Regions from separate parts of the Streptomyces sp. NPDC008150 genome, predicted to be linked through region 1. Evidence: riboswitches for the same ligand, from Rfam matches in the RefSeq annotation. Region 1 holds a riboswitch; each other region holds the start of a gene.
The links. Region 1 has a riboswitch for cyclic di-AMP ahead of ACFZA0_RS24285 (peptidoglycan DD-metalloendopeptidase family protein). Riboswitches for the same ligand answer to the same signal wherever they lie in the genome.

Region 1 (7,651 bases):
CGACAGCGTGCCCTTGGCCGTCACGTGGTCCCCGGAGGACTCCCCGCGCAGCCGGCGGCCGATCCACGGCACCAGGAACTCGCGCGCCCACTGCACGTCGTCGCGGCGGATGTCGAGCGTGCCGCGCGGCGGCAGCGGCGGCCAGGGCTGCTCGGGGTCGGCGGGGAGGTCGATGCCGAGGAGCCGGCCGGCCCGCAGCGCCACCCGGGTGTGCCCCTCGGGCGAGAGGTGGAGCCGGTCGTCGCCCCACGCCCGCCGGTCCTGGAGCGCCTTGAGCGACCAGAGGTCGAGCACGGGGCAGCCGTAGCGGTCGGCCACCGCGCGGACGTGACCGTTGTACGTGGCGATCTTGCCGCGCAGGTGCTTGAGCACCGGGACACCGCGGGTGTCGAAGCCAGTCGTCACCACGACCGTGCCGATGGCGGCGGTCAGCTTCGCCACGGCGTCCTCGAACCGCTCGGCCACCTCGTCCGGGTCGGTGCCGGGCCGGATGATGTCGTTGCCGCCCGCGCAGAACGTGACGAGGTCGGGGGCCAGTTCGACGGCCCGCGGCACCTGGTCCGCCACGATCTGGTCGAGCAGTTTGCCGCGCACCGCGAGGTTCGTGTACTTGAAGTCGCCCTCGGGGCGCCGGTCGGCGAGCACCACCGCGAACCGGTCGGCCCAGCCGACGTACGAACCGTCGGGACCGGGGTCGCCGACGCCCTCGGTGAAGCTGTCCCCCACCGCCACGTACGACCCGATCACCGCTCTGCTGTCACTCTTCGAATCGTTTGCCACGTCGCACCATGATTCACCTCCCGATGTGACTTACGCGACCGTAGGAAGGGGTTGACGAACGGTGAGATAAGCCACTCGTAAACAGTTTCCCAACTCGGAAATAACCTTCGCACCAAGGGCGTTGAAGCGACGATTTGCGCACCGGGGACGAACACTTCGCGGGCACTGCCTTAAGGCGGACGCACCGAGGGCCGGACCCCGGGATCGGGGTCCGGCCCTCTGCGGTCCGCGGCGGCGTCAGCCGACGGTGACCCCGTGCTCGCTCAGGTAGGCGACCGGGTCGACGTCCGAGCCGTAGTACGGCGTGGTCCGGATCTCGAAGTGCATGTGCGGGCCGGTCACGTTGCCCGTGGCGCCCGACAGGCCGATCTGCTGCCCCTCGGTCACGGTCTGCCCCGTGGAGACGGAGAGCTGCGACATGTGGGCGTACTGGGAGTACTTGCCGTCGGCGTGCTTGATGACGACCTCGTTGCCGTACGCGCCGTCGTAGCCGGCGGAGACGACCGTGCCGGCCGCGATGGCCTTGACGCTGGTGCCGGTCGGGACGACGAAGTCGACACCGGTGTGGTAGCCGCTGGACCACATGCTGCCGGCGACGTGGTAGCCGGTGCCGATGGTGGCTCCGGTCACGGGGAGGGTGTAGCCCGTGGACGTGGAGGCCGAGTCGGCATGCGCGCCGGAGTCGGTGGAGGTCGTGGCCGCGGTGGCGTCGGACGAGCCGGAAGTGGCCTTCTGGGCCGCGGAGTTGGACTCCGTCGACGAGGAGGTCGTCGCCGTGGTGGAGGCGCCCGCCGTCGCGGAACCGGTGCCGAGCGTGAGCTTCAGGCCGGCGTGGATCAGCGATGGGTCGGAGCCGACGGCCGCGCGGTTGTCCTGGTAGAGCTTCTTCCAGCCGCCGTCGACGTGGTGCTGCTCGGCGATCCGCGCGAGCCAGTCGCCGGACTTCACCGTGTAGGTCGTGGCGCCGTGCGCGGCGGACTGCTGCGCGGGGGCGCTCTGCTGCGTCGCCGCGTGCGCTCCGGCGGCGCCGATCAGCGGCAGGGCGAGCGCCATGCCGCCGGTGGTGCCGGCGACGGCGATGGTGCGGGTGAGGCGCTGGGCCTTCGAACGGCGGTGCTTACCCTGTGCGGGCATGGCTGTTTCCTCTCCGGCGCCTGCGGGGCGAGCTGTCGGGTTCGGGCTGGAGATGCCCGGCCGCGAGAGAGCGGCTTCACCCCGAGCCGTTCCGGGAACCGGAACAGGCGGTCGTGCCTGTGGGTCCCCCGCTCCTGCCGTGCACGGGTGGGTGTGTGGAGTTCCGGGCGGCGGCAGGATTGGGCGTCCGTCCGGATCGGAGGTGAACGTAGGCGAACCGAACGTACGGAAACAAGCACGACCTTGTCCGCCATGGCCCTTTCTTGATCCTTTGCCCGGAATTCCGGTGACCCTGTGTGCAATTTCGCCGGATGCGGCATTTCCAATTGCCGCGGAACTCAACGGAATTCCGAGAGCGGAACCCGCCACGGACGGTCACGAATATGACGCTCCTCACCAGGACCCGGTGAACCCCTCTTTATCTGCGCCTCATTCGGGGCGAATGCACCATTGCGGACACATCGGCGATGTCGCGCACCGGTGCGGAAATCGGGCCGTCCCGCGGGCGGCGGGCCGTGTCGTAGGGTCGGAGCGCCACCGTCGGCGACACGTGGAGCCGCGCCGCCGGGGCCGTATGGAGGGAGTCCCCGTGACGCAGCGAGTGCCGTCGACCGAACCCGAGCTGACAGGCGTCCGCAACTTCCGCGACGTGGGCGGACTGCCCACCACGGACGGACGCACGGTGCGCCGCGGCGTGCTGTTCCGCAGCGGTCACCTGGCGCACGCGACCGGGGAGGACGCGGTGTTCCTCGGCTCCCTGGGGCTGCACACGATCTTCGACTTCCGCAACGAGGCCGACCGCCGCCTGGAGGGCCCGGACGTCGAGCTGCCGGGCGTGCGCAACGTGAACCTGCCGCTGAGCGACCCGGCGGACGGCTCCGGGTTCTGGAAGATGATCCGCGAGGGCGACGTCGACCAGCTCCGCTCGCTGCTGGGCGACGGCAAGGCGGAGAACCGCATGATCGCGTCCTACCGCGAGATCGTGACGACCCGCACGGCCGAGCACTCCCGGGTGCTGCGCGCGATCGCCGAGGACAGCGTGCCGGTGCTGATGCACTGCGCGGCGGGCAAGGACCGCGCGGGCCTGTCCGTCGCGGTGACCCTGCTGGCGGTCGGGGTCGAGCGGGACGCGATCCTCGCCGACTACCTGGAGTCGAACGCCAAGCACAGGCGCTACAAGGTGCGCCGCAGCGGCACGTCCGCCGATGCCTACTCGCCCGAGGTGATGGAGCTGCTGAGCCCGCTGTTCGACGCGCGCGCCGAGTACCTGACGGCGGCGCTGGAGACGGTGGAGCGGACGTGGGGCGGCACCGACGCCTACCTGGAGGAGGGCCTCGGCCTGGACGCGGCGGCCCGGGAGCGGCTGCGCGAGCGGCTGCTGGACTGAGTACCGCGGTCCGGTTCCGCCGTCACTTCGCGCCGACCGAGAACAGCAGGTAGATGAACCCGGCGAAGAAGTGGCCGACCGCGATGTAGATGAGCAGGCGGATCCACAGGGCGCGGGGGAACTTCTCTTCCATGTCGGTCATGACGTCTCTCCGGGGAGGGAGTGCCCCGCGGCCGGGCCGAGGCACAGGGCGGCGGTGGGGCTCTGGAGCAGGGTGTGGACGAAGAGGAGGTCGACCCCGTCGGCGTCCTCCGCGGCGATGCGGTGCGGGGTCAGCGAGTCGAAGTGGGAGCTGTCCCCCGGTGCGAGCAGGTGCGTGGTGTCGCCGAGCCGCAGCCGGAGCCGCCCGGTGAGGACGTACAGCCACTCCTCGCCGGGATGGACGCGCACGATGTCGCCCTGGGAGCCGTGCGGGACGTGGACCCGCAGCGCCTGCATGGCGCGGCCGTGGGCGCCCGCCTGCCAGTACGTCCAGCCGCCCGCCCGGGTGGGTTCCATGGCGGCGGCGCGCACGACGGAGTCGCGGTCGGCGACGGTCTCGCCGAGCAGTTCGGAGACGGTGGTTCCGTACACGCGGGCCAGCGCGAGCAGCATGGGCAGCGACGGCTGGCGGCGGCCGGTCTCCAGGCGGGAGAGGTGGGCCGGCGAGAGCCCGGCGGCGCGGGCGGCGGCCTCCAGCGTGAGGGCGGCGCGCCGGCGCAGCGCCCGGAGCTGGGGCGCGACGGCGGGGAGGTCGCCTGCGGTGCCGTCCGCGGGCGGATCCGGGGGCTCGGGCCGCTCGGACTGTTCGGGGTGCTCGGAGGAGCTCATGCCTCCATTGAGCCGCAGGCGTTGCCTCTGAGGCAAATTTGTTGCCTCAGAGGCAAAAACTGTCGGGAGCCGGGTCGGCTAGCGGTTCGCGACCGCCTGCTTGACCAGTGTCCTGCCGAAGTCCCACATGAGTCCACCGCCGCTGTGTGCGTCGTCCATCACGGCGGTGAACGCGTCGACGAACCGGTCGACCTCGCGCTCGCCGATGGTCAGCGGCGGGATCAGCTTGATCACTTCGAGGTGGTCGCCGGAGACCTGGGTGAGGATCCGGTGCCGCTGGAGCAGCGGCACGACGACCATCTGCGCGAACAGGCCCTTGCGGGCGGCCTGGAGCATGGTCCAACGGCCGCGCAGCTTGAGCGACTTGGGCCTGCCGAACTCGATGCCGATCATCAGGCCGCGACCGCGCACGTCGGCGAGGAGTTCGTACTTGTCGGTGAGCGCGGCCAGCCTGTTCTTCAAAACCTCGCCGGTGGCACGGGCGTTGGCGACGATCTGCTCGTTCTCCATGACCGACAGCACGGCGAGGCCGGCCGCCATGGCCTGCGCGTTGGCGCCGAAGCTCGCCGAGTGCACCAGCACCCGGTCCATGGAGGAGTAGACCTTCTTGAAGATCCAGTCCTTGCCGAGGGTCGCGCCGACCGGCACGTAACCGCCGGACAGCGCCTTCGCCACGCACACCAGGTCGGGTTCGACGCCCTCCTCGTGCTGGTAGGCGTAGAAGTCGCCGGTGCGGCCCAGGCCGGTCTGCACCTCGTCCGCGATGAGCAGCGCCTTGTGCTTGTGCAGCAACTCCTGGGCGGCGCGCAGGTATCCGGGCGGCGCCTCGTACACGCCCTTGCCCTGGATCGGCTCGACGACGAGGGCGGCGACGTCGCCCTTCTTCAACTCCCGTGCCAGCGCGTCGACATCACCGAGGGGGACGGCGGTGTCGGGCAGCAGCGGTGCGAAGCCGTCGCGGAAGCCGTCCTCGCCGTTGACGGAGAGGGAGCCGGTGGTCAGCCCGTGGAAGGCGTGCTCGCAGTAGAGGATCCTCGGCCTCCCGGTGGCGTACCGGGCGAACTTGAGGGCCGTCTCGACGGCCTCGGTGCCGCTGTTGCCGAAGAACACCCGGTCCAGGTGCGGACTGTGGGTGAGCAGCTTCTCGGCGAGCAGGCCGGGCAGCGGCTGGCAGTCGAAGCGGGTGAGGTCGGCGAGGCCGGCGTCGAGGACGTCGTGCAGCGCCTTGCGGACGACGGGGTGGTGGCGACCGATGCCCATCACGCCGAAGCCCGCGAGCATGTCGAGGTAGTCGTTGCCGTCCGCGTCCCAGAAGTACGCGCCCTCGGCCCGCTCGTAGACCCGGTCGAAGCCGATGGTGTGGAGCATGCGCGGGAGTTGGTGGTTCAGGTACTTGGTGTGCAGTTCGTAGCGCTCGGCTCCGCGCTCGGACAGGACCGCACCGAGGTCGAACTCCTTGGTCATTCGGGTTTCTCCTTGCCTGCGAGACTTGCGCTGATCCGGCCGGCCACCTCGACGGGGGTGAGACCGATGTCCGCGAGCAGTTCGCCACGCCGCGCGTGCTCCAGGAACTGCTCGGGGATGCCGAACCGCCTGACGGGGACGTCGACCTCGGCGTCGCCGAGGGCCAGTGCGACGGCACTGCCGACGCCGGCCGCGCGGCTGTTGTCCTCCACGACGGCCACCAGCCGGTGGTCCGCCGCGAGCGGCGCGAGCGCCGGGTCGACGGGCTTGACCCAGCGGGGGTCGACGACCGTGCAGCCGATGCCGCGCGCTTCGAGCAGCTCGGCGGCCTGGAGGCAGACGGGCGCCATGACGCCGACGGCGACGAGCAGCACGTCGGGGTGCGCGCCGCCGCGGCGCAGCACGTCGAGGCCGCCGATCCGGTCGACGGCGGGGATCTCGGGGCCGACCGACTCCTTGGGGAAGCGGACGAGGGTGGGGGCGTCGTCGACGTCGACGGCCTCTCGGAGCTGCGCGCGCAGCTGGGCGGCGTCGCGCGGGGCGGCGATGCGCAGGCCGGGCACGACCTGGAGCACGGACATGTCCCACATGCCGTTGTGCGAGGCGCCGTCGACGCCGGTGACGCCGGCCCGGTCGAGGACGAAGGTGACTCCGCACCTGTGCAGGGCGACGTCCATGAGGAGCTGGTCGAAGGCGCGGTTGAGGAACGTGGCGTACACGGCGACGACGGGGTGCAGTCCGCCGGTGGCGAGGCCGGCCGCGGATACGGTGGCGTGCTGCTCCGCGATGCCGACGTCCCACACCCGCCCGGGGAACCGTTCGGCGAAGGGCCCGAGTCCGACGGGGTGCAGCATCGCGGCGGTGATGGCCACGACGTCGTCGCGCTCCTCGCCGATCCTGACGATCTCGTCGCCGAACACGGAGGTCCAGGACGGTCCGCCGGCGGGGGTGAGGGGCTCGCAGGTGAGCGGGTCCATGGCGCCGACGGTGTGGAAGCGGTCCTCGTCGTGGGCGAGGGCGGGCTCGTAGCCGCGGCCCTTCTCGGTGATGCAGTGGATGAGGACGGGCCCGTGGAAGCGCTTGGCGCCGCGCAGCGCGGCCTCGACGGCGGCGATGTCGTGGCCGTCGACGGGGCCGACGTACTTGAGGCCGAGGTCCTCGAACATGCCCTGCGGCGCGAAGGCGTCCTTGAAGCCCTTCTTGGCGCCGTGCAGGGAGTCGTAGAGGGTGCCGCCGACGACGGGGGTGCGCTGGAGGACGTCCTTGCCCCAGGCGAGCACCTTCTCGTAGCCGTCGGTGGTGCGCAGCACCGACAGGTGCGCGGCGAGGCCGCCGATGGTGGGCGAGTAGGAGCGTTCGTTGTCGTTGACGACGATGACGAGCGGGCGGTCCTTGGCGGCGGCGATGTTGTTCAGCGCCTCCCAGGCCATGCCGCCGGTGAGCGCCCCGTCACCGATGACGGCGACGACGTGGCCGTCGAGGCCGCGCACCTCGTTGGCCTTGGCGAGGCCGTCGGCCCAGCCGAGCACCGTGGAGGCGTGGCTGTTCTCGATGACGTCGTGCTCGGACTCCGCGCGCGAGGGGTAGCCGGAGAGGCCGCCCTTGCTGCGGAGTTTGGAGAAGTCCTGACGGCCCGTCAGCAGCTTGTGCACGTAGCTCTGGTGGCCGGTGTCCCACAGGATGCGGTCCACCGGGGAGTCGAACACCCGGTGCAGGGCGACGGCGAGTTCCACCACGCCCAGGTTGGGGCCGAGGTGGCCGCCGGTCCTGGCGACCGCCTGCACCAGGAACTCCCGTATTTCCTCGGCGAGTTCACCGAGTTCCGCCTCGGACAACGCTTTCAGGTCGCGTGGTCCCCGAATGGTCTCCAAGATGGTCACGCCGGCCCCCTCTCGGTTCGTGCCGTGTCTCGTCCCGACTTCACCACGGGTGCCCCGTGGCACCCGGCGCACCGCTCTTCGCGGCCCGCCGGCGCCCCGGGGAGTGCCCGGGGCGCCGGCGGTCGGTGCGTCAGCCCCCGGCGACCGTCTCGCGCATGGCGCGCAGGGACTCCTTGAGGGAACCCATGGTGGCGAG
Region 2 (7,651 bases), on a different contig from region 1:
GGTTACGTTCGGTGGGTGAACGCAACCAGCTTCGAGCCCACCCCCGACCCGGACCGGGCACCGGACGACGCCGCAGGTCCCGGCCGTGTCGTCCTGCTCACCACCAGCCACCGCGTCGCCCCCGGACTGCTGTCGTGGCCCGCGTGGCAGACCCTGCGCACGGCCGACCGGATCGTGTGCGCGGACGGCGCCCACCCCCAGCTGCCGTACCTGCGCGAGGCCGGGCTGACGGTGGACGGCGCCTCGCCGTCCGCCGCGGAACTGGTGGACGCCTGCGCGGGCGGCCGGACCGTGGTGGTCGTGGCGGCCGGCGAGGGCGAGCCGGCGCTCACCGACGGACTGGCCCGGCTGGCCGGTTCGGGCCGGGTCGCGATGCCCGAACTGGAACTGCTCCCCGCCTCCTACGACCTGCCCGGTGCCCGCCTCCTGGACCTCGTCCAGGTGATGGACCGCATCCGCCTCGCCTGCCCGTGGTCCTCGCGGCAGACGCACAAGGGCCTGGCGAAGTACGCCCTGGAGGAGGCGTACGAACTGGTCGAGGCGATCGAGGACGGCGACCGGGACGAACTGCGCGAGGAACTGGGGGACGTCCTGCTCCAGGTCGTCTTCCACAGCCGCATCGCCGAGGACGACCCGGAGGCCCCCTTCTCCGTGGACGACGTCGCGGCCGGCATCGTCACGAAGCTGATCCACCGCCACCCGCACGTCTTCGGCGACGGGACGGCGCGCACCCCCGAGGAGGTCAGGGAGACCTGGCTGCGCACCAAGGCGGTGGAGAAGGGGCGCCTGTCGGTCACCGAGGGCGTCCCCGTGGGCCAGCCCGCCCTGGCCCTCGCGGCGAAGCTGTCGTCCCGGGTGCGCGCCGCGGGCCTGGACGTGCCGCTGCCGGCGGGCGACGGCCCCGGGTACGACCTGCTGGCGCTCGCGGTGCGGGCCGAGGCGGACGGGGTGGATCCGGAGGCGGCCCTGCGGGCGGCGGCCCGCGCGTACCGCGACGCCGTCCGCCTCACGGAAGAACAGGCGCGGCGAAAGTGAGCGACCGGCCCGGGACCCCGGCGGCCCCCGCACCCTCCGCCCCCCAGCCCTCCGCCCCCGCACCGGAGCTGTTCACCTGGGGGTTCGCCACCGACCCGTACCCCGCCTACGCCTGGCTGCGCGAGCACGCGCCCGTGCACCGCACGCGGCTGCCCAGCGGTGTCGAGGCGTGGCTCGTCACCCGGTACGCGGACGCGAAGGCGGTCCTCGCCGACCAGCGGCTGTCGAAGAACCCGGCCCACCACGACGAGCCGGCGAACGCCCGGGGGAAGACCGGCATCCCCGGCGAACGCAAGGCCGACCTGATGACGCATCTGCTCAACATCGACCCGCCGGACCACACGCGGCTCAGACGACTGGTGTCGAAGGCGTTCACGCCCCGGCGCGTGGCGGAGTTCGCGCCCCGCGTGCAGGAGCTGACGGACCGGCTCATCGACGCCTTCGCGGAGCGGGGGAGCGCCGACCTCATCCACGACTTCGCGTTCCCGCTCCCCATCTACGCCATCTGCGACCTGCTCGGCGTCCCCCGCGAGGACCAGGACGACTTCCGGGACTGGGCGGGCATGATGATCCGCCACGGCGGCGGACCGCGCGGCGGGGTCGCGCGGTCGGTGAAGAAGATGCGCGGCTACCTCGCCGAGCTGATCCACCGCAAGCGCGAGGCGCTGCCCGCCGAGCCGGCACCGGGCGAGGACCTCATCTCCGCGCTGATCCGCGCCTCCGACGAGGGCGAGCACCTCACGGAGAACGAGGCGGCGGCGATGGCGTTCATCCTGCTGTTCGCCGGGTTCGAGACGACGGTGAACCTCATCGGCAACGGCACGCTCGCCCTGCTGGACCACCCGGAGCAGCGCGAGCGGCTCCAGGCCTCCCTCGCCCGGGGCGAGCGGGACCTGCTGGCGACGGGCGTCGAGGAACTCCTGCGGTTCGACGGTCCGGTGGAGCTGGCCACCTGGCGGTTCGCGACGGAGGAACTGACCATGGGCGGGCAGCGAATCGGGGCCGGCGACCCCGTCCTGGTGGTGCTGGCCGCGGCCGACCGCGACCCGGAGCGGTTCCGCGACCCGGATGTGCTGGATCTCTCCCGGCGCGACAACCAGCACCTCGGGTACGGGCACGGAATCCACTACTGCGTGGGCGCCCCGCTGGCCCGGCTGGAGGGGCAGTTCGCTCTCGCCACGCTGCTCACCCGCCTCCCCGACCTGCGACTGGGCGTGGAACGCGAGGAGTTGAGGTGGCGCGGGGGGCTCATCATGCGCGGACTGCGCACCCTCCCGGTGGAGTTCACCCCGGCGGCCCCGGGAGCCCCGTCCGACCGGAAGTGACACTCCCTCAACTATGTGACCTTCATGTGATCCTCGCGGCATGAACTTGTGACAAGTGATGGCCTGCCTATAACTTCACGAATCGGCGCGGTACCCGGTCCGTCCGGCCCGCCGGCCAACGCTGTCTCGCGAAAGGTCTCCGCATGCTCTCCGGGAACGGTCGTCACCGTCGGCCCCGTCAGGCTCCGGCCATCCTTGTCGTGGCCGGAGTGACCGGCTCCGCCGTAGCCCTTCCGCTGTTCGCGGCGACCGGGGCGAGCGCCGCCACCCAGACGTCCGCGACCACCGCGGGCGTCACCTGGGACCGGGTCGCCGAGTGCGAGAGCGGCGGCGAATGGGCCTCCGACCCGGGCAACGGGTACTACGGCGGGCTCCAGTTGACGCAGGACGACTGGGAGAACTACGGCGGTCTCGACTACGCCGGCAGCGCCGACGAGGCCACGCGCGCCCAGCAGATAGCCGTGGCCGAGAAGATCCTCGCCGACCGCGGCCCCACCGCGTGGCCCGCGTGCGGACCGCTGTCCGGGCTGACGAAGCAGACCGGCGCCACGAGCACCACGAGCGGTACGTCGACCGACGACGCGGCGGGCTCGACGGCCACGGGCGACACGGACAGTTCGGACGGATCGGGCACGAAGGACTCGACGGGGTCGACGAGTTCGCCGGGCTCCTCCGGCGCGAGCGACTCCGCGGGCTCCTCCGGCGCGGACGGCTCGGGGCCGCTGGACGGGATCGTGCCCTCGGACGGCTCCTCGGACACCGCGGACCCCTCGGCGTCCACCGACCCCTCCGCCGCGGACGGTTCGACCGACTCCCCGTCCGGGACCACGACGCCCTCGGGGTCGCCCTCGGCCTCCTCGTCCACGCCGTCCCGGACGCCCTCGTCCCCGCTCGGCGGCTCCACGCCCTCCGCGTCGACCCCCGACTCGCTGTCGGCCGGCCGGGCGGTCGGCGGGCACGCCGTCCCGGGCGGTACGGGAGTGACGTCGAGCGGCGACGACAGTGCCGACAATTCGGACGAACTGGCCAATGCCTATGCGGCGGCGCGCGATTCGGGCAGCTCCGCGCTCGTCGACACGAGCGTCGGGCGCCACCGCGGCGGCAGCGCGAACGAGGCCGCCACGGCCACCAAGGCGGCCGCCCGGGACGCCTCGGCGGGCCGTCACGCCTCGCGCGGCGCCGGGGACACGCGCGCCGCGCTGGGCGACACCTACACCGTGCGCGCCGGGGACAGCATCGAGTCCATCGCCGACTCCCTTGACGTCAAGGGCGGGTGGGCCGCGCTGTACTCCGCGAACAAGAAGGAGATCGGCTCCGACCCGGACCGCATCGTTCCCGGTCAGACCCTTGATCTCAGTAGCTAATCGGGCGAAAACCAACGGGAGTTCGCGTCACGGTTCGCGGTCTAATGTCCCTTTTGGTGAAAGTGTGGGATGAGTCTCAGAAGCCCTGATCGTCTTTGAAATTCCCCGGATCGCATGTCTACGGTCATCACCGCTCGCCAACGCGGGCCCCGGTCGCCGCAACGCCGAATCCTGCCAGCGGCCCCCCGGGAACAGTCGTCGCGCAAGCGCCGTAGGCAGGAGCGGGGGACCCAAGGTAAGTGCCGTACCCGGCAGTTGAGACGCGAGTCGAGACCGCCGGGGACGGCTTGGGGTGAAGCCGCGCGTCGTCGTCGCACCACGGACGGGGACGCGTGGCCGGGCAACTCAACCGGCCCGAACCCGACAGCTCACCTCGCAGGCGTCGGTGAGGGGATCTCTCCATGCTGCTTTCCAGCAAGGGCAAGCACCGTCGCCCGTCCAAGGCCACCCGTGCCGTCGCCATCGCCGGCGTCGCCGGTGTCGCCGTCGCCGCGCCGCTGATGGCCGCCGGCAACGCCTCCGCCGCCACCGAGTCCCAGTGGGACACCGTCGCCTCGTGCGAGTCGGGCGGCAACTGGTCGATCAACACCGGCAACGGTTACTACGGCGGCCTGCAGTTCTCGGCCTCCACCTGGGCCGCCTACGGCGGTACGCAGTACGCGTCCGTCGCCAGCGGTGCCAGCAAGGCGCAGCAGATCGCCGTCGCCGAGAAGGTCCTCGCGGCCCAGGGCAAGGGTGCCTGGCCGACCTGCGGCACCGGCCTGACCGGCGCCTCCTACGACGGCGCCGCCGCCTCCAGCGGCTCGTCGTCGTCCTCGGGCTCCTCCTCGTCGTCGGGCGGCTCGTCGTCGTCCTCGTCGTCGTCCTCCGGCAGCACCGCCACCGGCACCTCGGAGCGCTCGGGCGACACGCAGGCCTCCCGCTCGCAGGACCGCCCGACCGTCACCACGACCACCGGCAAGAAGGTCAAGAAGGGTGACGGCGAGTACAAGGTCGTCAAGGGGGACACCCTCAGCTCCATCGCCCAGAAGCACCACGTGAACGGCGGCTGGAAGAAGGTGTTCAAGCTCAACAAGGACATCGTCGACAACGCCGACGTGATCTACCCGGGCCAGCAGCTCCACCTCAAGTAGGCGGTCACCCGCGGCAGTTCGTCCCCGACGGGCTCCGCGTGAGGTGAACCGGGCGGCCGGCCGACGGCCGCCGGGCCGCGACGCCCCACCGTCGCGCCCCGCGAGCGCGGCCGCCGCCCGGTACACGGCAGAACCACAGCGTCCTCACACGCTCGTCCCGCACCCTGGGGCGAACGTGAGGACCTTCCCCCCGTCCCCACGGGCTCCCCGCCCGGGTGCGTGTTCCCCCGTACGCACCCGGGCGGGGATTTTGCTGTCCGGAAGACACGCGCGCACCCGCGCCCGCGCGCGAGCGGAATCAAACGGGGCCGGAGCGCCGGGGGTGAGGGAATGTCACCGCGCGCGCCCCGTCCCGTCGCCCACGCGCCCCCGCGAAGTTCCGCGTTTTCCATCCCCCCTTTGTTCCGTCCATGAACAATGTGTACCGTCAGTCCGTCCACGGGGCGGTCGGTCGGCTGGCCGAAGCCCCGGGGACGGTTAGGCTCTAGTCGCGAGGCCAAGCGCCGAGCGCCCCGCACACTCAAGCGTCACATCCACGAAGGAGATGCTCGTGCCGTCCATCGACGTCGTCGTAGCCCGGGAAATCCTGGACTCCCGAGGCAACCCCACGGTCGAGGTCGAGGTCGGCCTCGACGACGGCAGCACCGGCCGTGCCGCCGTTCCGTCCGGTGCCTCCACCGGTGCCTTCGAGGCCATCGAGCTCCGCGACGGTGACCCCAACCGCTACCAGGGCAAGGGTGTCGAGAAGGCCGTCCTCGCCGTCATCGAGCAGATCGGCCCGGAGCTCGTCGGCTACGACGCCACCGAGCAGCGCCTGATCGACCAGGCGATGTTCGACTTGGACGCCACCGACAACAAGGGCTCGCTGGGCGCCAACGCCATCCTCGGCGTCTCGCTCGCCGTCGCGCACGCCGCGTCCGAGGCCAGCGACCTCCCGCTCTTCCGCTACCTGGGCGGCCCGAACGCGCACCTGCTGCCGGTGCCGATGATGAACATCCTGAACGGCGGGTCGCACGCCGACTCGAACGTCGACATCCAGGAGTTCATGATCGCCCCGATCGGCGCGGAGTCCTTCTCCGAGGCGCTGCGCTGGGGCACGGAGGTCTACCACACCCTCAAGTCCGTCCTGAAGTCGAAGGGCCTGTCCACCGGCCTCGGCGACGAGGGCGGCTTCGCCCCGAACCTCGGCTCGAACCGCGACGCCCTCGACCTCATCCTCGAGGCCGTCAAGCAGGCCGGTTACGTCCCCGGTGAGCAGATCGCCCTGGCACTCGACGTCGCCGCCTCCGAGTTCTACAAGGACGGCAAGTACACGTTCGAGGGCAAGGAGCGCTCCGCCGCCGAGATGACGGAGTACTACGAGGAGCTCGTCGCGGCGTACCCGCTCGTCTCCATCGAGGACCCGCTGTTCGAGGACGACTGGGCCGGCTGGAAGGTCATCACCGACAAGCTCGGCGAGAAGGTCCAGCTCGTGGGCGACGACCTGTTCGTCACCAACCCGGAGCGCCTGGCCCGCGGCATCGAGGAGGGCGCGGCCAACGCGCTGCTCGTCAAGGTCAACCAGATCGGTTCGCTGACCGAGACCCTCGACGCCGTCGAGCTCGCCCAGCGCAGCGGCTTCAAGTGCATGATGTCGCACCGCTCCGGCGAGACCGAGGACGTCACGATCGCCGACCTCGCCGTCGCCACCAACTGCGGCCAGATCAAGACCGGCGCCCCGGCCCGTTCCGAGCGCGTCGCCAAGTACAACCAGCTGCTGCGCATCGAGGAGATCCTCGACGACGCCGCGGTGTACGCGGGCCGTTCGGCCTTCCCGCGCTTCAAGGGCTGACCCGCCCGGAGCCGGCCCGGCGCGAGCCGGGCCCGCCCGGGGCTTGCCCGGCTCCGCCCGTCGTACGTACGTCCCCGTACTCGGTCCCGTACCGTGTGCGGGGACGTACGCACGTACAAGCACGGAAGCAAGCCAGGCAAGCCACGCGGGAGGCGGACTCATGGCCGTGAAGGACCGGGACCGGTTCTCCACCACGACCAGGATCAGGCTGCTCGGCGAGCAGACCGCGGCCCGGGTCTACCGTTCCCAGACCCGGCGGCAGGCCCGCCGTTCACGGCTCACCGGGCGGGCGGCGCTCCTCGCGCTCGTCCTGTGCTCGCTGATCGTGGCGCTCGCCTACCCGATGCGGCAGTTCGTCTCGCAGCGCGCGGAGATCTCCGACCTGGAACGCCAGCGCGCCGACGCCCGGCAGCGGGTCGAGCAGCTGCGCGACCTGAAGGCCCGCTGGCAGGACGACGCGTACGCGGAGCAGCAGATCCGGCTGCGCCTGCACTACGTGCTGCCGGGCGAGACCGGCTACATCATGACCGCGCCGGGCACGGCGAAGCAGTCGCGCGCCGAGCGGGGCGCCGCCGCCCGCCCCTGGTACGCGAACGTCTGGGACGGCGTCGACAAGTCCGACGCCTCCGCCCGCTGACCGGCCGCCGCCCGCACCGCACCCGCGGCCACCGGCGGCCGACCACCACCGAAGTGACGACGAGAGACAAGACGCACCGCATGCAAACGCCCCCGCCGCCCACCGAGCGCACCGAACCCACCGACGCGGACGTCGAGGCGTTCCGGCAGCAGCTCGGGCGCCCCCCGCGCGGGCTGCGCGCCATCGCGCACCGGTGCCCGTGCGGGCAGCCCGACGTGGTGGAGACGGCCCCCCGCCTGCCCGACGGCACGCCCTTCCCGACGCTGTACTACCTGACGTGCCCCAAGGCCGCATCGGCGATCGGCACGCTGGAGGCCAACGGCGTG
Region 3 (7,651 bases), on a different contig from region 1:
CCGACGTGGCTGATGCCCGAGTAGAAGAACACCAGGTCGCCCGGCTGGAGTTGGGAGCGGGAGACGCGGGTGCCCGCGTTGATCTGGGCGTAGGTCGTGCGCGGCAGGGCCACTCCCGCGGAGCGGTACGCGGCCTGGACGAGCCCCGAGCAGTCGAAGGCGTTCGGCCCCGTCGCGCCCCACACGTACGGGCTGCCGAGCTTGCTGTACGCGTACGCGACGGCCGCGGCGGCACGGGAGTCCGTGGCCGGTACGGGAGTTGCCGCCGCCGTCGACGATCCCGGCGAGCCCGTCGCGGGCAGGGCGGTGCGCGCGGCGGAGGACGACCGGGAGGCACGGCTCGCGGCGCCGGTGCCCGTGCCGTCGGCGACGACCGCCGCGCGTTCGGGTGCCGACAGCCGGTCCAGCAGCCGTTTCGCCTGCTCCAGCTTGCCGTTGATGGTCTTCTTGCGCTTCTTCAGCTCCGCCTGGCGGGACTTGAGCGTGGTGACCTCGACGTCGGCCGCGTCCCGGATCTGCTTGATCTCCCGCAGTTCCTTGCGGACGTTCGCGATCGCCGTGGACTGCTGGTGGCCGGCGCGCTCCGCGAACTCCGCGCCCCGCAGGTACGCGGCGGGGTCGTCGGAGAGCGCGAGTTGCACGGCGGGGTCGAGACCGCCCTCCCGGTACTGGGACGCCGCGACCCAACCCAGTTGCTTGCGTGCCGAGTTGAGCTTCATGGTCTTGCGCGCGGCCTCGTCGTGCAGGGTGCGCAGGCGGCCCGACGCGTGGTCGGCCTTCTCCTTCGCGCCGTTGTACTTCTCGGTCGCGGCCTCCGCGTCCTGGTACAGCTTGTCCACCTTGGCCTTGACCTGGGCCGCCGTCACCTGGGGCTCCGCCTGTGCCGAACCGTCGAAGGCCGTCGCGGTCGCCGCTCCCGCGAGGGCGATGGTCGCCGCCCTGCGGATCGTGCTGCCGTTCGCTGACCGCCGTCGGGGCTTGCGGTGCGCTGCCACGTGGAGTCCACGTCCTTTCCCGTCCCACTCGACTCGACCGGCCGATCAGCCCCCACGGGCCGCGGTGGCGGGCCCGCGTCCGGCGACGGCAAGTGCAGGGGAGCGGGCCGCCGCCGGACCTTCTCGGCGGTGGTGTCCGGCTGTCGCCCCGGGTGGGGCGGCGGTGAGGAGCCGGTCACCTGGGGCAGGACGCTAGACCGGGGAATCTCGGCCCGGCGACGGACTGTGCGGAAGTGGCGGCAGAGGTCCGGAACGTGACCGTATGTGATCGCCGGTGTCCGGCGCGCCTGTCGACTCCACGCGGGGTGATGACCGATGCGCCGATCCGGACCCGGCGGGAGCGGCGGATTGATATGGCGGGCGCATATACGCGCCACGCGACGGCGTCCGGGCACCGGGGCGGTGTGCGGACCCCGGGAGCCCCCTCACTAGGCTCCGGACCATGGACGTACTCATCCATCTCTTCGTCGCCCTGCACATCATCGGTATCGCGGCCCTGCTCGGGGGCTTCCTGACCCAGATGAAGGCGATGGGCCGCGGCACCGCCCGCTTCGTCCCGGCGATGCTGCACGGCGCCCTCACCATGCTGGTGACCGGGGCGGTCCTCGTCGGCCTCAGCCAGGCCGACGACCACCCCGTCAACAACGTCAAGATCGGCATCAAGCTGGCCGTGCTGATCGTGATCCTGGGCCTCGTCTACGTGAAGCGGGACGACGAGACGGTGGAGAAGGGGCTGTTCGCGGCGGTGGGCGCGCTCACCGTGGCCAACATCTTCATCGCCGTCCTCTGGACCTGATCACGCGGGCCGGTCACCCGCAGGCGACCGGGCCCGCCGCGCGACCGGGTCAGGCCGGCCGCACCACGCTGTGGATGATCGACGAGCCGCCGTAGTAGATGGACTCCTCGCGCACGTACGCGCCGGGCTTCGGGGCGTGGATCATCATGCCGTCGCCGATGTAGATGCCGACGTGGCTGACGTCGCTGTAGAAGAAGATCAGGTCCCCGGGCTGCGCGTCGGCCAGCGAGACCGTCGTGCCGGCGTTGACCTGGTCGGTGGTGACGCGCGGCAGGGTGACGCCGGCGGACCGGTAGGCGGCCTGGGTGAGCCCGGAGCAGTCGTAGGAGCCGGGGCCGGTGGCGCCCCAGACGTACGGCTTGCCGATCTGGGCGCGGGCGAAGGCGATGACCTGCGCGGCCCGCGAGGAGTCCGCCGGGGCGGCGGCCGTGGACGACGACCCGGAGCCCTGCGCGGCCGTCTGCTCGGTGGCCTGCTTCTTCGCGAGCGCCGCGGCCTCCGCGTCGGCCTTCTCCTGCTTCTCCTTCTCGATCTGCGCGAGCCGTGCCTTCTCCTCGGCGTTCAGCTTCGACAGCAGTTCGCGCGCGTCGCCCAGCTTCGTCTGGACGGTCGTCTTGGCCGTCTTCAGGTTCGTCTGCGTCGTGGTCAGCGACTCCAGGCTCTTGGCCGCCTCCGCGCGCTTCTTCATCGTCGCGGCCTGCTCGGTGACGTAGTCGTCGACCGCGCTCTTCTGGCGGCTGGTGAGCCGGTTCATCAACTGGTCCTGGTCGAAATAGCCCTGGGGGGTGTCCGCGAGCAGGAACGTGGTGGTGTCCGTGGCCGTGCCCGAGCGGTACTGGGCCGCGGCGAACGAACCCAGCTCGTCGCGCGCGTCGTTGAGCTTCTGCGTGCGCCTGGCGACGTCGTCCAGGAGCTTGTCCACCTGCTTGCGCTGGGTGGTCGTCTTCTCCTTGGCCGCGTTGTACTTCTCCGTCGCCGACTCGGCCTGCCGGTAGAGGGCGTCGACCTTCTTCTGCACTTCCTCGACGCTCGGCTTGTCGGCGGTGACGGGGGCGGCCTGCGCGGTCTGGGAGAACAGGGCCACCGAGGTGAGGGCGGCCGTGGCCAGCACGGGGGTGCGTATGCCTACGCGCGTTCCCGTCGGGCGCGGCTTGCGGTGCGACGCCACGAGGGCGACTCCTTCCGTGTTCCGCCTACCGGGTTAGCTGTCGGGTTCGGGCGGATGGATCCGGAAGGCTGCCCTACGGCCGGCGCCTCGGCGGAGGCGGACCGATTCACCCCAGGTTCGCGGTGGGTCCCCGGCTCCGGCGGCACGGGGGCGTGAACGGCCCCTGGGACGCGCGGACTCGGCGGGGGCCGTGCGGCCCGGCGACGTTCGCCGGTGGGGGTCGTACGGCCCGACCGAACGGTAACCAACGCGTGCGGCCGCTGTGAAGGTCGGTAGGCGATATGCCCGATACATTTTCGTGACCTGAAACCGCCTGGTCACAGGGTGTGTCCAACTCCTGTCGCGATGAACCCGGTTGGTCCGCCGAAGGGGGGAATCGGCGTTCGCGCCCACTTTGCGGATCTTTCAACGCCCGGGACGGGAGGCCGGGTTGGGAGGCCGGGTCGGGTGAAGCGGCCAACCGGTCTCTCGCGCGCACCCGTTGCCGCCGGCGCACCGCCCGGCGCCGGCCCGTCGCTCAGGCCCTCGCGCCGCCGTCCACCCGGAGCACCGTGCCCGTCACGTAGGAGGCGCGGTCGCTCAGGAGCCAGAGGGCGGCCTCGGCGATCTCGGCCGGTTCGGCGGCCCGGCGCAGCGGGTTCCGGGCGGCGAGCCGGTCGCTCAGCCCCGGGTCCGACTCCTCCCACGTGCGGATCATCCGCGTCCGCGTGTTGCCCGGGGCGACCGCGTTGACGCGGATGCCCTCGGGACCGTAGGTCACGGCCGCCGACTCGGTGAGGCTGTTGACCGCCCGCTTCATCGCTCCGTAGGCGGGCAGCCGGGGGTTCGCCCCCAGGCTGCCGACGCTGGAGTTGTTGACGATCGCCCCCTGTCCGGCGGTGGCCCGCATCACGGCGACCTGGGCGGACATCGCCAGCCAGACGCCCTTCAGGTTCACGGCGTAGAGGTGGTCGAAGTCGGCCTCCGTCACCTCGTCCAGCGGGCGGGGCGGGGTGAAGGCGGCACCGTTGTTGAAGGCCACGTCGAGCCTGCCGTACAGCTCCGCGGCACGGTCCACGGCGGCCCGCACGCCGTCCGGTTCCGCCAGGTCGCACCGGACGTGGTCCGCGGTGCCGCCCGCCGAGCGGATCTCCGCCGTGACCGCCGCGAGCTGCTCCTCGGTCCGGGCCGCGAGCAGGACCCGGGCGCCCTCCCGCGCGAAGAGGCGTGCCGCGGCGGCGCCGATGCCCCGCCCGGCGCCGGTGACGAGGGCGACCTTGCCGGCCAGCAGCCCGGCGGCGGGCGCGGGTCCGGGTGTGGTCGCGGGTGTGGTCGTGGGTGTGGTTGCCGGTGTGCTGTTCATGGGACCGAGCGTGCGCCGGTGGCCCCGGGCTTTCCAGGTACAGGCCGTACCTGGAGGACGCGCACGGCCCCGCGCACACTGGAGATGTGGACAGACGAGAGCTGGCGGCCTTCCTGCGCACCCGGCGCGAGCGGATCACCCCCGCCGACGTCGGGCTCCCTGCCGGGCCCCGGCGCCACACCCCGGGGCTGCGCCGCGAGGAGGTGGCGCAGCTCGCGTACATCTCCACCGAGCACTACACCCGTCTCGAACAGGCGCGCGGGGCGCATCCCTCGCGCGAGGTGCTGGCCGGTCTCGCGCGCGCCCTGCGCCTGACGGACGCCGAGCGCGCCCACCTGCACCACCTGGCCGGCGCGCCCCCGGGCCCGCCGCCCGGCCCGCCGCGCGAGGTGCGGCAGAGCATCCTCGACCTGATGGACCGCCTCCCGAACGCCGCCGCCACAGTGATGTCGGCGACGTACGAGGTACTGGCCTGGAACGACCTCGCCGCCGCCCTCATGGAGGACTTCTCCGCCCTCGTGCCCCGCGACCGCAACTTCCTGCGGCGCGTCCTCCTCGGTCCGCACCGGGACGGCCTCCGGCTGTACGGGGTGTCCGACGCGGACGCGTTCGCCCGTACCGCCGCCCGGCGGCTGCGCGCCGCGGCGGCCCGCTACCCCGAGGACCCCGGGGTCCGGGAACTCGTGGACGGCCTGCTCGCCGGGAGCGACGACTTCGTCCGGCTGTGGAACTCCCACGACGTGTGCGACGAGCACACCCTGCGCAAGACGTTCGCGCACCCGGTGGTCGGCCCGGTCACCGTCAACTGCGACGTCCTCGACATCGCCGACCGCGACCAGCGGCTCGTGATCTACACGGCAGACCCGGGCTCACCGTCCGAGGAGGCGCTGCGGCTGCTGTCCGTCGTCGGCACGCAGCGCATGGACGTTCCCCGCTGAGGGCAGGGCCGCGGACCGCGGGGCCCCGACTTTCCGGGGCGGGCACCGGCTGTCGGTGGGGCGCCCTAGACTCGGAGAGCGATGAGCAGCCTCTTTGACGACAACTTCCTGGCGAACCTCCGGGCCCCGAGCCCGCGCGACGAGGAGCCCCCGCCCCCGCCCGAGGACGAACACGCTCCGGAGCAGGTCCCGGACGATCTGTTCGGCGGGAAGTTCGACGCGCCGCCGGACCGCGACACCCACTACCGGGACGGCGCCCCGCGCCCGGTGCTGGACGCGGCGGCCCTGCTCGACGGGCTGAACGAGAACCAGCGCGCCGCCGTCGTGCACGCGGACACCCCCCTGCTCATCGTGGCCGGGGCCGGTTCCGGCAAGACCCGGGTGCTCACGCACCGCATCGCGTACCTCCTCGGCGAGCGGCACGTGCACCCCGGGCAGATCCTCGCGATCACCTTCACCAACAAGGCCGCGGGCGAGATGAAGGAGCGCGTCGAGCAGCTCGTCGGCCCGCGCGCCAACGCGATGTGGGTGATGACCTTCCACAGCGCGTGCGTGCGCATCCTGCGCCGCGAGAGCAAGAAGCTCGGCTTCACGTCCAGCTTCTCGATCTACGACGCCGCCGACTCCAAGCGCCTGATGGCGCTGGTCTGCCGGGACCTGGACCTCGACCCGAAGCGCTTCCCGCCGAAGTCCTTCAGCGCCAAGGTCTCCAACCTGAAGAACGAGCTGATCGACGAGGAGGACTTCGCCGCGCAGGCCGCCGACGGCTTCGAGAAGTCGGTCGCCCAGGCGTACGCCCTCTACCAGTCCCGGCTGCGCGAGGCGAACGCCCTCGACTTCGACGACCTGATCATGACGACGGTCAACCTGCTGCGCGCCTTCCCCGACGTCGCCGAGCACTACCGCCGCCGCTTCCGGCACGTCCTCGTCGACGAGTACCAGGACACCAACCACGCCCAGTACGCCCTCGTCCGGGAACTCGTCGGTTCCGCGGACGCGGGCCGCGACGAGGACGAGCCGCCGCGCGCGGACGACCTGCCGCCGGCCGAACTGTGCGTGGTGGGTGACGCCGACCAGTCGATCTACGCGTTCCGCGGCGCGACGATCCGCAACATCCTCCAGTTCGAGGAGGACTACCCGAACGCGACGACGATCCTGCTGGAGCAGAACTACCGCTCCACGCAGACGATCCTCACCGCCGCCAACGCGGTCATCGAGCGCAACGAGTCGCGCCGCCCGAAGAACCTGTGGACCAACGCGGGCGAGGGCGCCCGCATCACCGGCTACGTCGCGGACACCGAGCACGACGAGGCGCAGTTCGTCGCCGAGGAGATAGACCGGCTGACGGACGCGGGCGACGCGAAGGCCGGCGACATCGCCGTCTTCTACCGCACCAACGCCCAGTCCCGTGTCTTCGAGGAGATCTTCATCCGCGTCGGCCTGCCCTACAAGGTCGTCGGCGGTGTCCGCTTCTACGAGCGCAAGGAGGTCCGGGACGTCCTCGCCTACCTGCGCGTGCTGTCGAACCCGGAGGACTCCGTGCCGCTGCGCCGTGTCCTCAACGTCCCCAAGCGCGGCATCGGCGACCGCGCCGAGGCGATGATCGACGCGCTCGCGCAGCGCGAGAAGATCAGCTTCCCGCAGGCGCTGCGTCGCGTCGACGAGGCGTACGGCATGGCGGCCCGCTCCACCAACGCGGTCAAGCGGTTCAACACCCTGCTCGAAGACCTCCGGACGATCGTCGAGTCCGGCGCCGGACCGGCCACCGTCCTGGAGGCCGTGCTCGAACGCACCGGCTACCTGGCCGAGTTGCAGGCGTCCACCGATCCGCAGGACGAGACCCGGATCGAGAACCTCCAGGAACTCGCCTCCGTGGCCCTGGAGTTCGAGCAGGAGAACGCCGAGGGCGAGACGGGCACGCTGGCCGAGTTCCTCGAACGCGTCGCCCTCGTCGCGGACTCGGACCAGATCCCCGACGAGGACGACGACGGCTCCGGTGTCATCACCCTGATGACCCTGCACACCGCCAAGGGCCTCGAATTCCCCGTGGTCTTCCTGACCGGCATGGAGGACGGCGTCTTCCCGCACATGCGGTCGCTGGGCCAGACGAAGGAGCTGGAGGAGGAGCGGCGTCTCGCGTACGTCGGTATCACCCGCGCCCGCGAACGCCTCTACCTGACCCGCTCCGCGATGCGCAGCGCCTGGGGGCAGCCCTCGTACAACCCGCCGTCGCGCTTCCTGGAGGAGATCCCGGCCACGCACGTCGACTGGAAGCGCACCGGCGGCAGCCCGGCGGCGTCCGCCGTCAGCGTGTCCAACGTCGCGGGCTCGCTGTCGTCCTCCCGCTCCCGCAACGGGGCTGCGGCGGGCTTCGCCACGCGCCGGACGTCGGAGAAGGCCGTGCCGTCGCTG
Region 4 (7,651 bases), on a different contig from region 1:
CTGGCGGAACATGGTGTTCGCCCTCGCCTGGGGCGCGTGCGCCGCCGCCCTGATAGCGATCCTCGCCAACGGCTTCGCGACCCGGTGGATAGCCACCGCGACCACCGACCCGGCGGGCGCGGACAACCTCGGCGCGACGGTGATAGCCCCGTTCGTGGAGGAGTCGGCGAAGGGCGCCGCCGTGCTGCTCGTCTTCCTGTTCCGCAGACGGCACTTCACCGGCATCGTGGACGGGGTGGTGGTCGCCGGGGTCACCGCGACCGGCTTCGCGTTCACCGAGAACATCCTCTACCTCGGCACCGCGTTCGGCACCGACCGGCTCACCGGGGACCGTTGGCTCACCTCGGTGACGGCGGCGACGTTCTTCGTGCGGATCGTCATGTCCCCCTTCGCGCACCCCCTGTTCACGGTGCTCACCGGCGTCGGGCTCGGCCTCGCCGCCCGCTGCGGTCCGGGCAGGCGGGTGTCCCGCGTGCTGCTGCCGGCGGCCGGGCTGCTGCTCGCGATGTGCATGCACGCGGCGTGGAACGGCTCCTCGCGGTTCGGCGAGTACGGATTCCTCGTGGTGTACGGGGTGTTGATGGCTCCGGCGTTCGGACTGCTCACCTGGCTCGCGGTGTTCACCCGGCGGCGGGAGCTGCGGACCGTGCGAGAGGAACTGCCCGCGTACGCGGTCGCCGGGTGGCTGACCCCGGCCGAGCCGTACGTCCTCGGCTCGATGCGGGCCCGGCGGGTGGCCCGCGAGTACGCCCGGCACCATCTCGGCCGGGCGGGCGCCCGCGAGGTCGCCCGCTACGAGGCGGACGCCACCTCCCTCGCGCTGCTGCGCGACCGCGCTGCCGACGGCCGGGTGGGCCCCGAATTCGCGGCACGCGAACGGGAGTTGCTGCACGCCCTCTGGGGGCGCCGCCAGGTCGCCCGCCCCGCGCTGGCCCACGCGGCGCGGATCACGGCGCCCCCGGTGCCGGTGCTGCTGCCGCCGGTCCTGCTGCCGCCCGCGCCGTGGACGCCCTACGGCGCCGCCCCCTCGTACGCGGGGTGGACGGCGTACGGGCCGGCGCGGCAGCCCGCGTACAACCCGTACCGGGCGACGTAGCGCGTCCCGCGGAACGCGGGCCGTCCGGTACGGGTGTTGGCCGTACGGGCGCGGCGCCGGCCGGTACGGGCGGGCGTCAGGCGGAGGCCGTCGTCAGCTTCGCGAGGTCCTCGTCCGTGAGGGACAGGTCCACGACGCCGAGCAGCGCCGGGAGCTGCTCCACGGTCCGGGCGGAGGCGATCGGCGCGGTCACCGTGGCCTGCGCCGCGAGCCATGCCAGGGCGACGGTCGCGACGGGTGCGCCGTGGGCGCCGGCGACCTCGTCGAGGGCCGCGAGGACCCGCTGCCCGCGCTCGGACTCCAGGTGCTTGGCCGCGCCGCCGGCCCGCGCGCTGTCGACCTTCTCGCCCGCGCGGTACTTGCCGGTGAGGAAGCCCGCGGCCAGCGAGAAGTACGGGACGGCGGACAGGCCCTCCTTCGCGACGAGGTCCTGGAGGCCGCCCTCGTAGGTGTCGCGGGAGACCAGGTTGTAGTGCGGCTGGAGCGCCACGTACCGGGCCAGGCCCTCGCGGTCGGAGAAGTCGAGGGAGGCGCGCAGCCGCTCCGGGGAGATGTTGGAGGCGGCGATGTGCCGCACCTTGCCCGCGCGCACCAGTTCGTCGAGCGCCCCGACGATCTCCTCCACGGGCACGTCGGGCTGGTCGAAGTGCGTGTAGTAGAGGTCGATGTAGTCGGTGCCCAGGCGGGTGAGGGAGGCGTCCGCCGCGGCCTTGATGTTGGCGGCGGACAGGCCCCGGAAGTCGGGGTGCTGGCTGACCTTGGTGGCGAGCACGACCTCGGAGCGGTTGCCGCGTTCCTTGAACCACTTGCCGATGACGGTCTCGGACTCGCCGCCGTGGTTGCCGGGGGCGAAGGCCGAGTAGGAGTCGGCGGTGTCGACGAAGTTGCCGCCCGCCGCGGCGTAGGCGTCGAGGACGGCGAAGGACTGCGTCTCGTCGGCCGTCCAGCCGAAGACGTTGCCGCCGAGGCAGAGCGGGAAGATGTCGACGTCGGTCGTACCGAGCTTGCGAAGTGAGGTCATGCCCGAATTCAACAGGAGCGCCGGAAGCCCGTATTCCATGCGCCCCGCACCGGGCCGGAACGGGGCGTGCCCGGGACGGGACCGGCGGCCCCGGCGCCGGGGGGATGCCGTCAGGACCGCCGGAGAACGTCCCCCGGGTCCGTCAGGGGTTGACGCCGCGGGCCTGGAGCCAGGCCATCGGGTCGATCGCGGTGGCCTGGCCGTCGGGGTGGACCTCCAGGTGGAGGTGGGGCCCGGTGACGTTGCCGGTGGCGCCGACGCGGCCGATGACGTCACCGGTGGCGACCTTCTGGCCGACCGTGACGTTGATCGACGACTGGTGGCAGAACCACAGCTCGGTGCCGTCGTCCAGGGTGAGGATCGTGCGGTAGCCGTAGGAGCCGGCCCAGCCCGCCTCGGTGATCGTGCCGCTGTGGATCGCCTTGATCAGCGTGCCCGTGGGGGCCGCGAAGTCGAGGCCCGTGTGGTAGCCGGAGGACCAGAGCGAGCCGGCCTCGCCGAACCGCGACGTGAGCGTGTACGAGGAGGTGGGCAGCGTGTACTGCTTGGCCAGTTCGGCCAGGCGCTCGGCCTCGGCCTTCTTCTTGGCCTCCGCCTCCGCCTTCTCCTTCGCCGCGGTGGCCTTCGCCTCGGCCTCCTTGGCCGCCTTCGCGGCGACGGCGGCGACCTGCTTGGCGGCGGCCTTGGTGGCCTCGGCCTGGACCTTGCTGTCCGCCAGGTCCTGCTGCTTCTCGGCCTGCGCGAGGATGCGGGCGCGCAGTGCCTCACCGGCGTCGGAGGCGCCCTGCTCGGCGTCGGCGGTGCTGACGCCGACCGTGCTGAGCGCGGTCGCGGAGCCCTCCGGGGCGTCGGCGCCCGGCTCGACGTCGTCGATCAGCGCGCCGACGGACGGCAGGTGGGGCACGGATATGGAGACCGGCGGCTTGCCGGGCTGCGCGCTGGCCATGCCGCCCGCGCCGACGGCCGCGATGACACCGACACCGAGGACGGTGGAGCTGCGGGCGAGTCCGCCGCCGCGCTGCTTGCCCACGCGGTGCTTGCCCCGGACGACGGGGCGAATGGACTCCTCGGTGGGATTCCACTCTCCCCAGGGGGCCTCGTCGGCGCCGTCGCCGCGGGCGAGGGTCCCGGTCTCGGGGAACCGGGGCTCCGGTACCTGAGGCGCGTAGGGGGCAGGCCTGTTCGACGCCACTCGGGCGTGCTCCTTTCCTTCCGTCTCGCCTACCGGGTTAGCTGACGGGTTCGGAGCAGAAGGTCTCCTACGCGCGTATACGTCCCGTGCGGAGCACGGCCACATACGCTCGATTCACCCCAAGTTGGTGGTTCCCCGGTTCCCTCGCGGGATTCGGCGCGTGCGCACGGAGCCGCCTCTTGTGACGGCTGGGACGACCGCGCTGCGTTATCGAACGTTAATAGACAGGAGGCATGGTTTCCAAGCCGTTCTCCTTGATCATTAACGCTTCTCCGCCGGACACAACCGGCCACCGGTGGTCCAATCCGGGCGAGTTGACCGGCCCCCGCGCGACCTCTCTCATCTGACGGTGTGTCAGTCGTTATGCGCTGGGCTGCCGTCCGGGCACGCTCGGTGACAACGTCCGTGCGGGTGGCTGTCAGGGCCGGCGGACCGCGAGGAGCGCCATGTCGTCCGCGGTGCCGCCCCCGGAGTAGCGCCGCACCTCGGCGGCGACCGTCGCGACCAACTGGTCGGCGTCGTCGAAGGGGCGCCCCGAAAGGCGACGCGCGGGGTCGAAGAAGCGGCCCCGGGCGTCGCGCGCCTCGGACAGGCCGTCGGTGTAGAAGAGCAGGGTCGCCCCGCTCGGGAAGTCCGACTCCTCCACGCGGTCCGGCCACATCCCCAGGTCGCCCATCCCCAGCGGCAGCGACGGCTCGCGCACGAGCAGGGTGGTGACCGCGCCGTCCGCGTCCAGCAGCAGCGGCGGCGGGTGCCCGCGGCTGACGAGGCGGACGACGTCGAGGCCGTGCGGGATCTCGGCGAGGACCGCGGTGGTGAATCCCTCGAAGGCGTCGAGGCCGTTGCGCCGGGTGCCCTCGCGGGCCAGCGCGCGCTCCAGCCGCTGGGCGACCGCCTGGAGCGTGGCCTCCTGCTCGGCGGCCTCCCGGAACGATCCGATGACCACGGCGACCGCCGCCACCGCGCTCATCCCCTTGCCCCGCACGTCCCCGACGACGAGCCGCACCCCGTACGGGCTGTCCTGCACCGCGTAGAGGTCGCCGCCGATGAACGCGTCCGCCTGCGCCGCCTCGTACAGGGCCGCGATGTCCAGCCCGCCGATCCGGTGGGCGGGCTGCGGCAGCACGGCGCGCTGGGCCGCCTCGGCGATCTCCCGCGCGGAGGCGAGGCGTTCGTCGCTGCGCCGCACGACGAGGTTGATGACGACGGCGAGGACGGACACCGTGACCACGGTGATCACCTCGGTGATCGCGTCGACCCGGTCGACGGTGTCCAGCTCCGCCCGGAACAGCGCCACGACCAGGAGACCGGCGACACCGACGAGGACGGTGCCCCGCCGGGAGAGGATCGCCGCCGCGATCAGCGGGGCGGCGGTGAAGAACGGGACGGCCGTGAAATTGGTCGGCGTGAGGTAGTCGTAGCAGGCACCCCCGACGATCAGCAGCGCGGGCAGCATCCGCACGAGCGCGCGGGCGGTGAGCCGCCGCCTGGACTCCTCGTCGGCACGGAAGTGCCCGCGGGTCCCGGCGGGGGCCGGAGCGGTGGTGCCGAGTCCGGGGTCGGGCACCGCGTCGCCGGGAAGCCGGCCCCCGGCCCTGGCGTGCGGACCCACCGGGCCCTGCGGACCGTACGGGTAGGAGCCGCCGCGGCCGGCCGCGCCCTCCGCCGGACCGTCCTGCCCGCGACCGGGGTCGTACGGCTGTTCGCCCTCCACGCCACCAGGCCGCACTCTCGTCTCCTGCCACGTCCTTCACGCCGGACACCGCACCGCCTGTCCAGAGTCCCGGGGGCGGGGGCGCCGGGCGACCGGGGTGGCCCGACCGGATGACGTCCGGCGGGGCGGGGAGGGCGGACGACGAAAACACCGGAGGCCGGAATCCTTCAAAGGATTCCGGCCTCCGGCCTTCAGTAGCGGGGACAGGATTTGAACCTGCGACCTCTGGGTTATGAGCCCAGCGAGCTACCGAGCTGCTCCACCCCGCGTCGTTGTGACTCCAGTGTACGTCACTTTCGGGGCCGCTCGCACACACCTGTCCACGAGGGGCCCCTGAGCTGCTCCGGAGCCGCCCGCGCCGGGCGTGGCGCGGGCGGCCGGAGGGGTCGCGCGGGCCGCGTCAGTTGGCCGGGTTGTCGGCGTGCGTGAGGGTCTCCCAGGAGACGAAGAGGTCGTCGGTGCCGTTGGGCCGGTGCTGGGCGGTGAGCCGGTGCGCGGACGGCAGCGGCTTGTGCAGGCGGTTCTCCATGTGGTTCACGAGGACCTCCAGGTCGGGCCCCATGTTCCGGTCGACCTTGCCGCCGCACAGCCAGGACGGGGCGGCCTCGCCCAGTTGCAGCCTGGAGTGCAGTTCGGCCGCGGCGGTCAGCCGGTCGCCGACCTCCTTGTAGAGGTCGACGCCCTGGTGCCAGGCCGTCTCCGCGATGTGCGAGGAGGCGGCGAGCGAGTAGCCGACGTGCTTGAGGTTGCGGCAGGACTCCTGGGCGACGCCGTCCCGGTAGCTGGCCTGCTTGAACCAGTACGCCGTGAGTTCCGCGGGGGTGTCCACGCTGGAGCCGGCCGGGGCGACCGGGACCGCGCCGTCCTTGGCGACGTAGAAGTAGGCGGGCACCCGCGCGCGGAACCGCTTGAGGGCCGCGTCGAACGCCTTGTGGTCGTCGAGGAAGACGGCGATGCCGATCGCGGCGTCCGTCATCGCGAGGTCCCAGTTGCCGTTGTAGTCGGGCACCGGCGCGGCGACCGTGGGCAGGTACGCGGTGCGCAGCATGGTCCCGAACCGCTCGACGCGCGCCTCGGGCCACTTGGCGCCGGGCGCGTACCGGACGATCTCGGCGGCCCGCGCCCAGGTCGAACCGGACCACGCGGTCTGCAGGCCGGCGTCCTCCTCGGTGTGCCGCTTCATGCGCGCGGACCAGGCGTCCATGATCTCGATCGCCTTGTCGGCGTGCTGCCGCTGACCCGTGACCGTGTACAGCAGCGCCTGCGTATACGCGGCGATGGCGTCCTCGCGCTCCTCGACACAGCCCTGCGCGGGCCGGTCGGTGTGGTCGCCGCCGGGGCAGTCGACGCTCGCGTACGGCTCGGGCTTGTACTTGTACGAGCCGTACTTGCTGTCGCGCATGCCGAGGAACGCCTTGAGCCACGGCTGCTTGCCCGCGTTCACGTTCTTGCGGACGGTGTCCAGCTGGCCCCGGCTGACCAGCACCCCGGGGTGGGTGAACTCGGCGTCGGCGGGCAGGGCCCGCGCCATCGTCCGCGTGTGCGACTCGGTCGCCCCGCAGCCCGCCACCAGTCCCACGAGCCCCATGAGCAGGGGTGCGGCCACCACCGCCGCCGCACGTCTCCCCACTGACCTCATCGCCACTACCTCCGCGTCGTCGTCCGCTCCGGGTCGGCTCGCCGGCGCCGGATGATCACTGGCAGCGTGACCCGGCGGGGACGGGGGCGCAGAATCTGTTGGGCCGATCGGAGGGGGCGCGCCGCGGGGCCGCTCCGCGCGGGCGGGACGGCGTTACGGGAGGCGGACGACGCACGGCGGCACGCCTGCGGACGGGCGCAGGGGGCGGGCGGTGCGCACGGAGCCCCGGGGAGCGGGGCACGGCCCCGGGGCCGCGTGCGGGCGGATCCACGTGAACTCGCCTCCGGCGACGCCCGTTTGGCGAGGGGACCGTGGGCGCCGGGTGGCGGGGCGCGCACGCACCGCACCGTGTCGCACCTCGCCGCGCGCCGTACGTGCGCGTCGGTCGTTCCGTCCGAACGGGCCGCGCTCGCCGCCCGGTTGGCGGACCGCACGGGCCCGCCAGGTCCTCAGCCGTCCGGCAGGAGGTGGCGGTTGGGGGCCTTGGCCCGGTCCTCGTACTCGGGCAGGACGACGACGTCGGTACCGGCGGCCGCCAGCAGTCCGCTGCCGTCGGCGTCCTGGACGAACGTGTCGGGCTCCCACCAGGCCGTCACGACCCGTCGTACGCCCGCGTCGAGGATGAGCCGGGCGCAGGGTGCGGGCCGGGACGCGCGGCGGGCGCACGGCTCCAGGCTGCTGTAGACCGTCGCCGTCGCGAGCCTCGGGTCGGCGGGGTCGGTCTTCGCGAGCGCGGCCTCCTCGGCGTGCACGACCGGATCGTCACCCTCGCGGGAGTGGCCGCGGGCGATCTCGGTGCCGTCCGCGGCGACGACGACCGCGCCCACGCTGAACGCGGTCCGCGAGGGCGGGCACAGCGCGGCCAGTTCGCAGGCGACGCGCATCCAGTGGCGGTCGGCGGGCACCGCCGTCGGGCCGGTGCCGGGCGCGGTGGGCTCGTACCGCGCGAGGACGGTGTCGCCCACGGCCCGCGTCTCCACGAGGCGCAG

Region 2: another riboswitch for cyclic di-AMP. It lies ahead of ACFZA0_RS12135 (transglycosylase family protein); the one in region 1 lies ahead of ACFZA0_RS24285 (peptidoglycan DD-metalloendopeptidase family protein).
Region 3: another riboswitch for cyclic di-AMP. It lies ahead of ACFZA0_RS22840 (NlpC/P60 family protein); the one in region 1 lies ahead of ACFZA0_RS24285 (peptidoglycan DD-metalloendopeptidase family protein).
Region 4: another riboswitch for cyclic di-AMP. It lies ahead of ACFZA0_RS11720 (peptidoglycan DD-metalloendopeptidase family protein); the one in region 1 lies ahead of ACFZA0_RS24285 (peptidoglycan DD-metalloendopeptidase family protein).

Annotation. Positions count from the first base shown of each region.
Region 1 covers NZ_JBIBHJ010000010.1:180,568-188,218, reverse strand. Annotated here, with positions in the region: gene ACFZA0_RS24290 (GDSL-type esterase/lipase family protein) at 1-747, opposite strand, end outside; gene ACFZA0_RS24285 (peptidoglycan DD-metalloendopeptidase family protein) at 1,018-1,914, opposite strand; cyclic di-AMP (ydaO/yuaA leader) riboswitch at 1,917-2,078, opposite strand; gene ACFZA0_RS24280 (tyrosine-protein phosphatase) at 2,504-3,301, shown strand; gene ACFZA0_RS24275 (DUF6126 family protein) at 3,324-3,443, opposite strand; gene ACFZA0_RS24270 (helix-turn-helix domain-containing protein) at 3,440-4,111, opposite strand; gene ACFZA0_RS24265 (aminotransferase class III-fold pyridoxal phosphate-dependent enzyme) at 4,190-5,575, opposite strand; gene dxs (1-deoxy-D-xylulose-5-phosphate synthase) at 5,572-7,455, opposite strand; gene hpnH (adenosyl-hopene transferase HpnH) at 7,586-7,651, opposite strand, start outside.
Region 2 covers NZ_JBIBHJ010000004.1:81,639-89,289, reverse strand. Annotated here, with positions in the region: gene ACFZA0_RS12150 (nucleoside triphosphate pyrophosphohydrolase) at 16-1,035, shown strand; gene ACFZA0_RS12145 (cytochrome P450) at 1,032-2,360, shown strand; gene ACFZA0_RS12140 (transglycosylase family protein) at 2,561-3,724, shown strand; cyclic di-AMP (ydaO/yuaA leader) riboswitch at 3,922-4,121, shown strand; gene ACFZA0_RS12135 (transglycosylase family protein) at 4,126-4,857, shown strand; gene eno (phosphopyruvate hydratase) at 5,402-6,688, shown strand; gene ACFZA0_RS12125 (septum formation initiator family protein) at 6,849-7,325, shown strand; gene ACFZA0_RS12120 (DUF501 domain-containing protein) at 7,406-7,651, shown strand, end outside.
Region 3 covers NZ_JBIBHJ010000009.1:179,849-187,499, forward strand. Annotated here, with positions in the region: gene ACFZA0_RS22830 (NlpC/P60 family protein) at 1-995, opposite strand, end outside; gene ACFZA0_RS22835 (hypothetical protein) at 1,438-1,791, shown strand; gene ACFZA0_RS22840 (NlpC/P60 family protein) at 1,841-2,959, opposite strand; cyclic di-AMP (ydaO/yuaA leader) riboswitch at 2,967-3,122, opposite strand; gene ACFZA0_RS22845 (glucose 1-dehydrogenase) at 3,477-4,301, opposite strand; gene ACFZA0_RS22850 (helix-turn-helix domain-containing protein) at 4,388-5,239, shown strand; gene pcrA (DNA helicase PcrA) at 5,321-7,651, shown strand, end outside.
Region 4 covers NZ_JBIBHJ010000003.1:525,891-533,541, reverse strand. Annotated here, with positions in the region: gene ACFZA0_RS11730 (PrsW family glutamic-type intramembrane protease) at 1-1,096, shown strand, start outside; gene ACFZA0_RS11725 (aldo/keto reductase) at 1,173-2,117, opposite strand; gene ACFZA0_RS11720 (peptidoglycan DD-metalloendopeptidase family protein) at 2,260-3,309, opposite strand; cyclic di-AMP (ydaO/yuaA leader) riboswitch at 3,321-3,478, opposite strand; gene ACFZA0_RS11715 (SpoIIE family protein phosphatase) at 3,728-5,038, opposite strand; tRNA gene ACFZA0_RS11710 (tRNA-Met) at 5,219-5,292, opposite strand; gene ACFZA0_RS11705 (alginate lyase family protein) at 5,424-6,662, opposite strand; gene ACFZA0_RS11700 (dihydrofolate reductase family protein) at 7,112-7,651, opposite strand, start outside.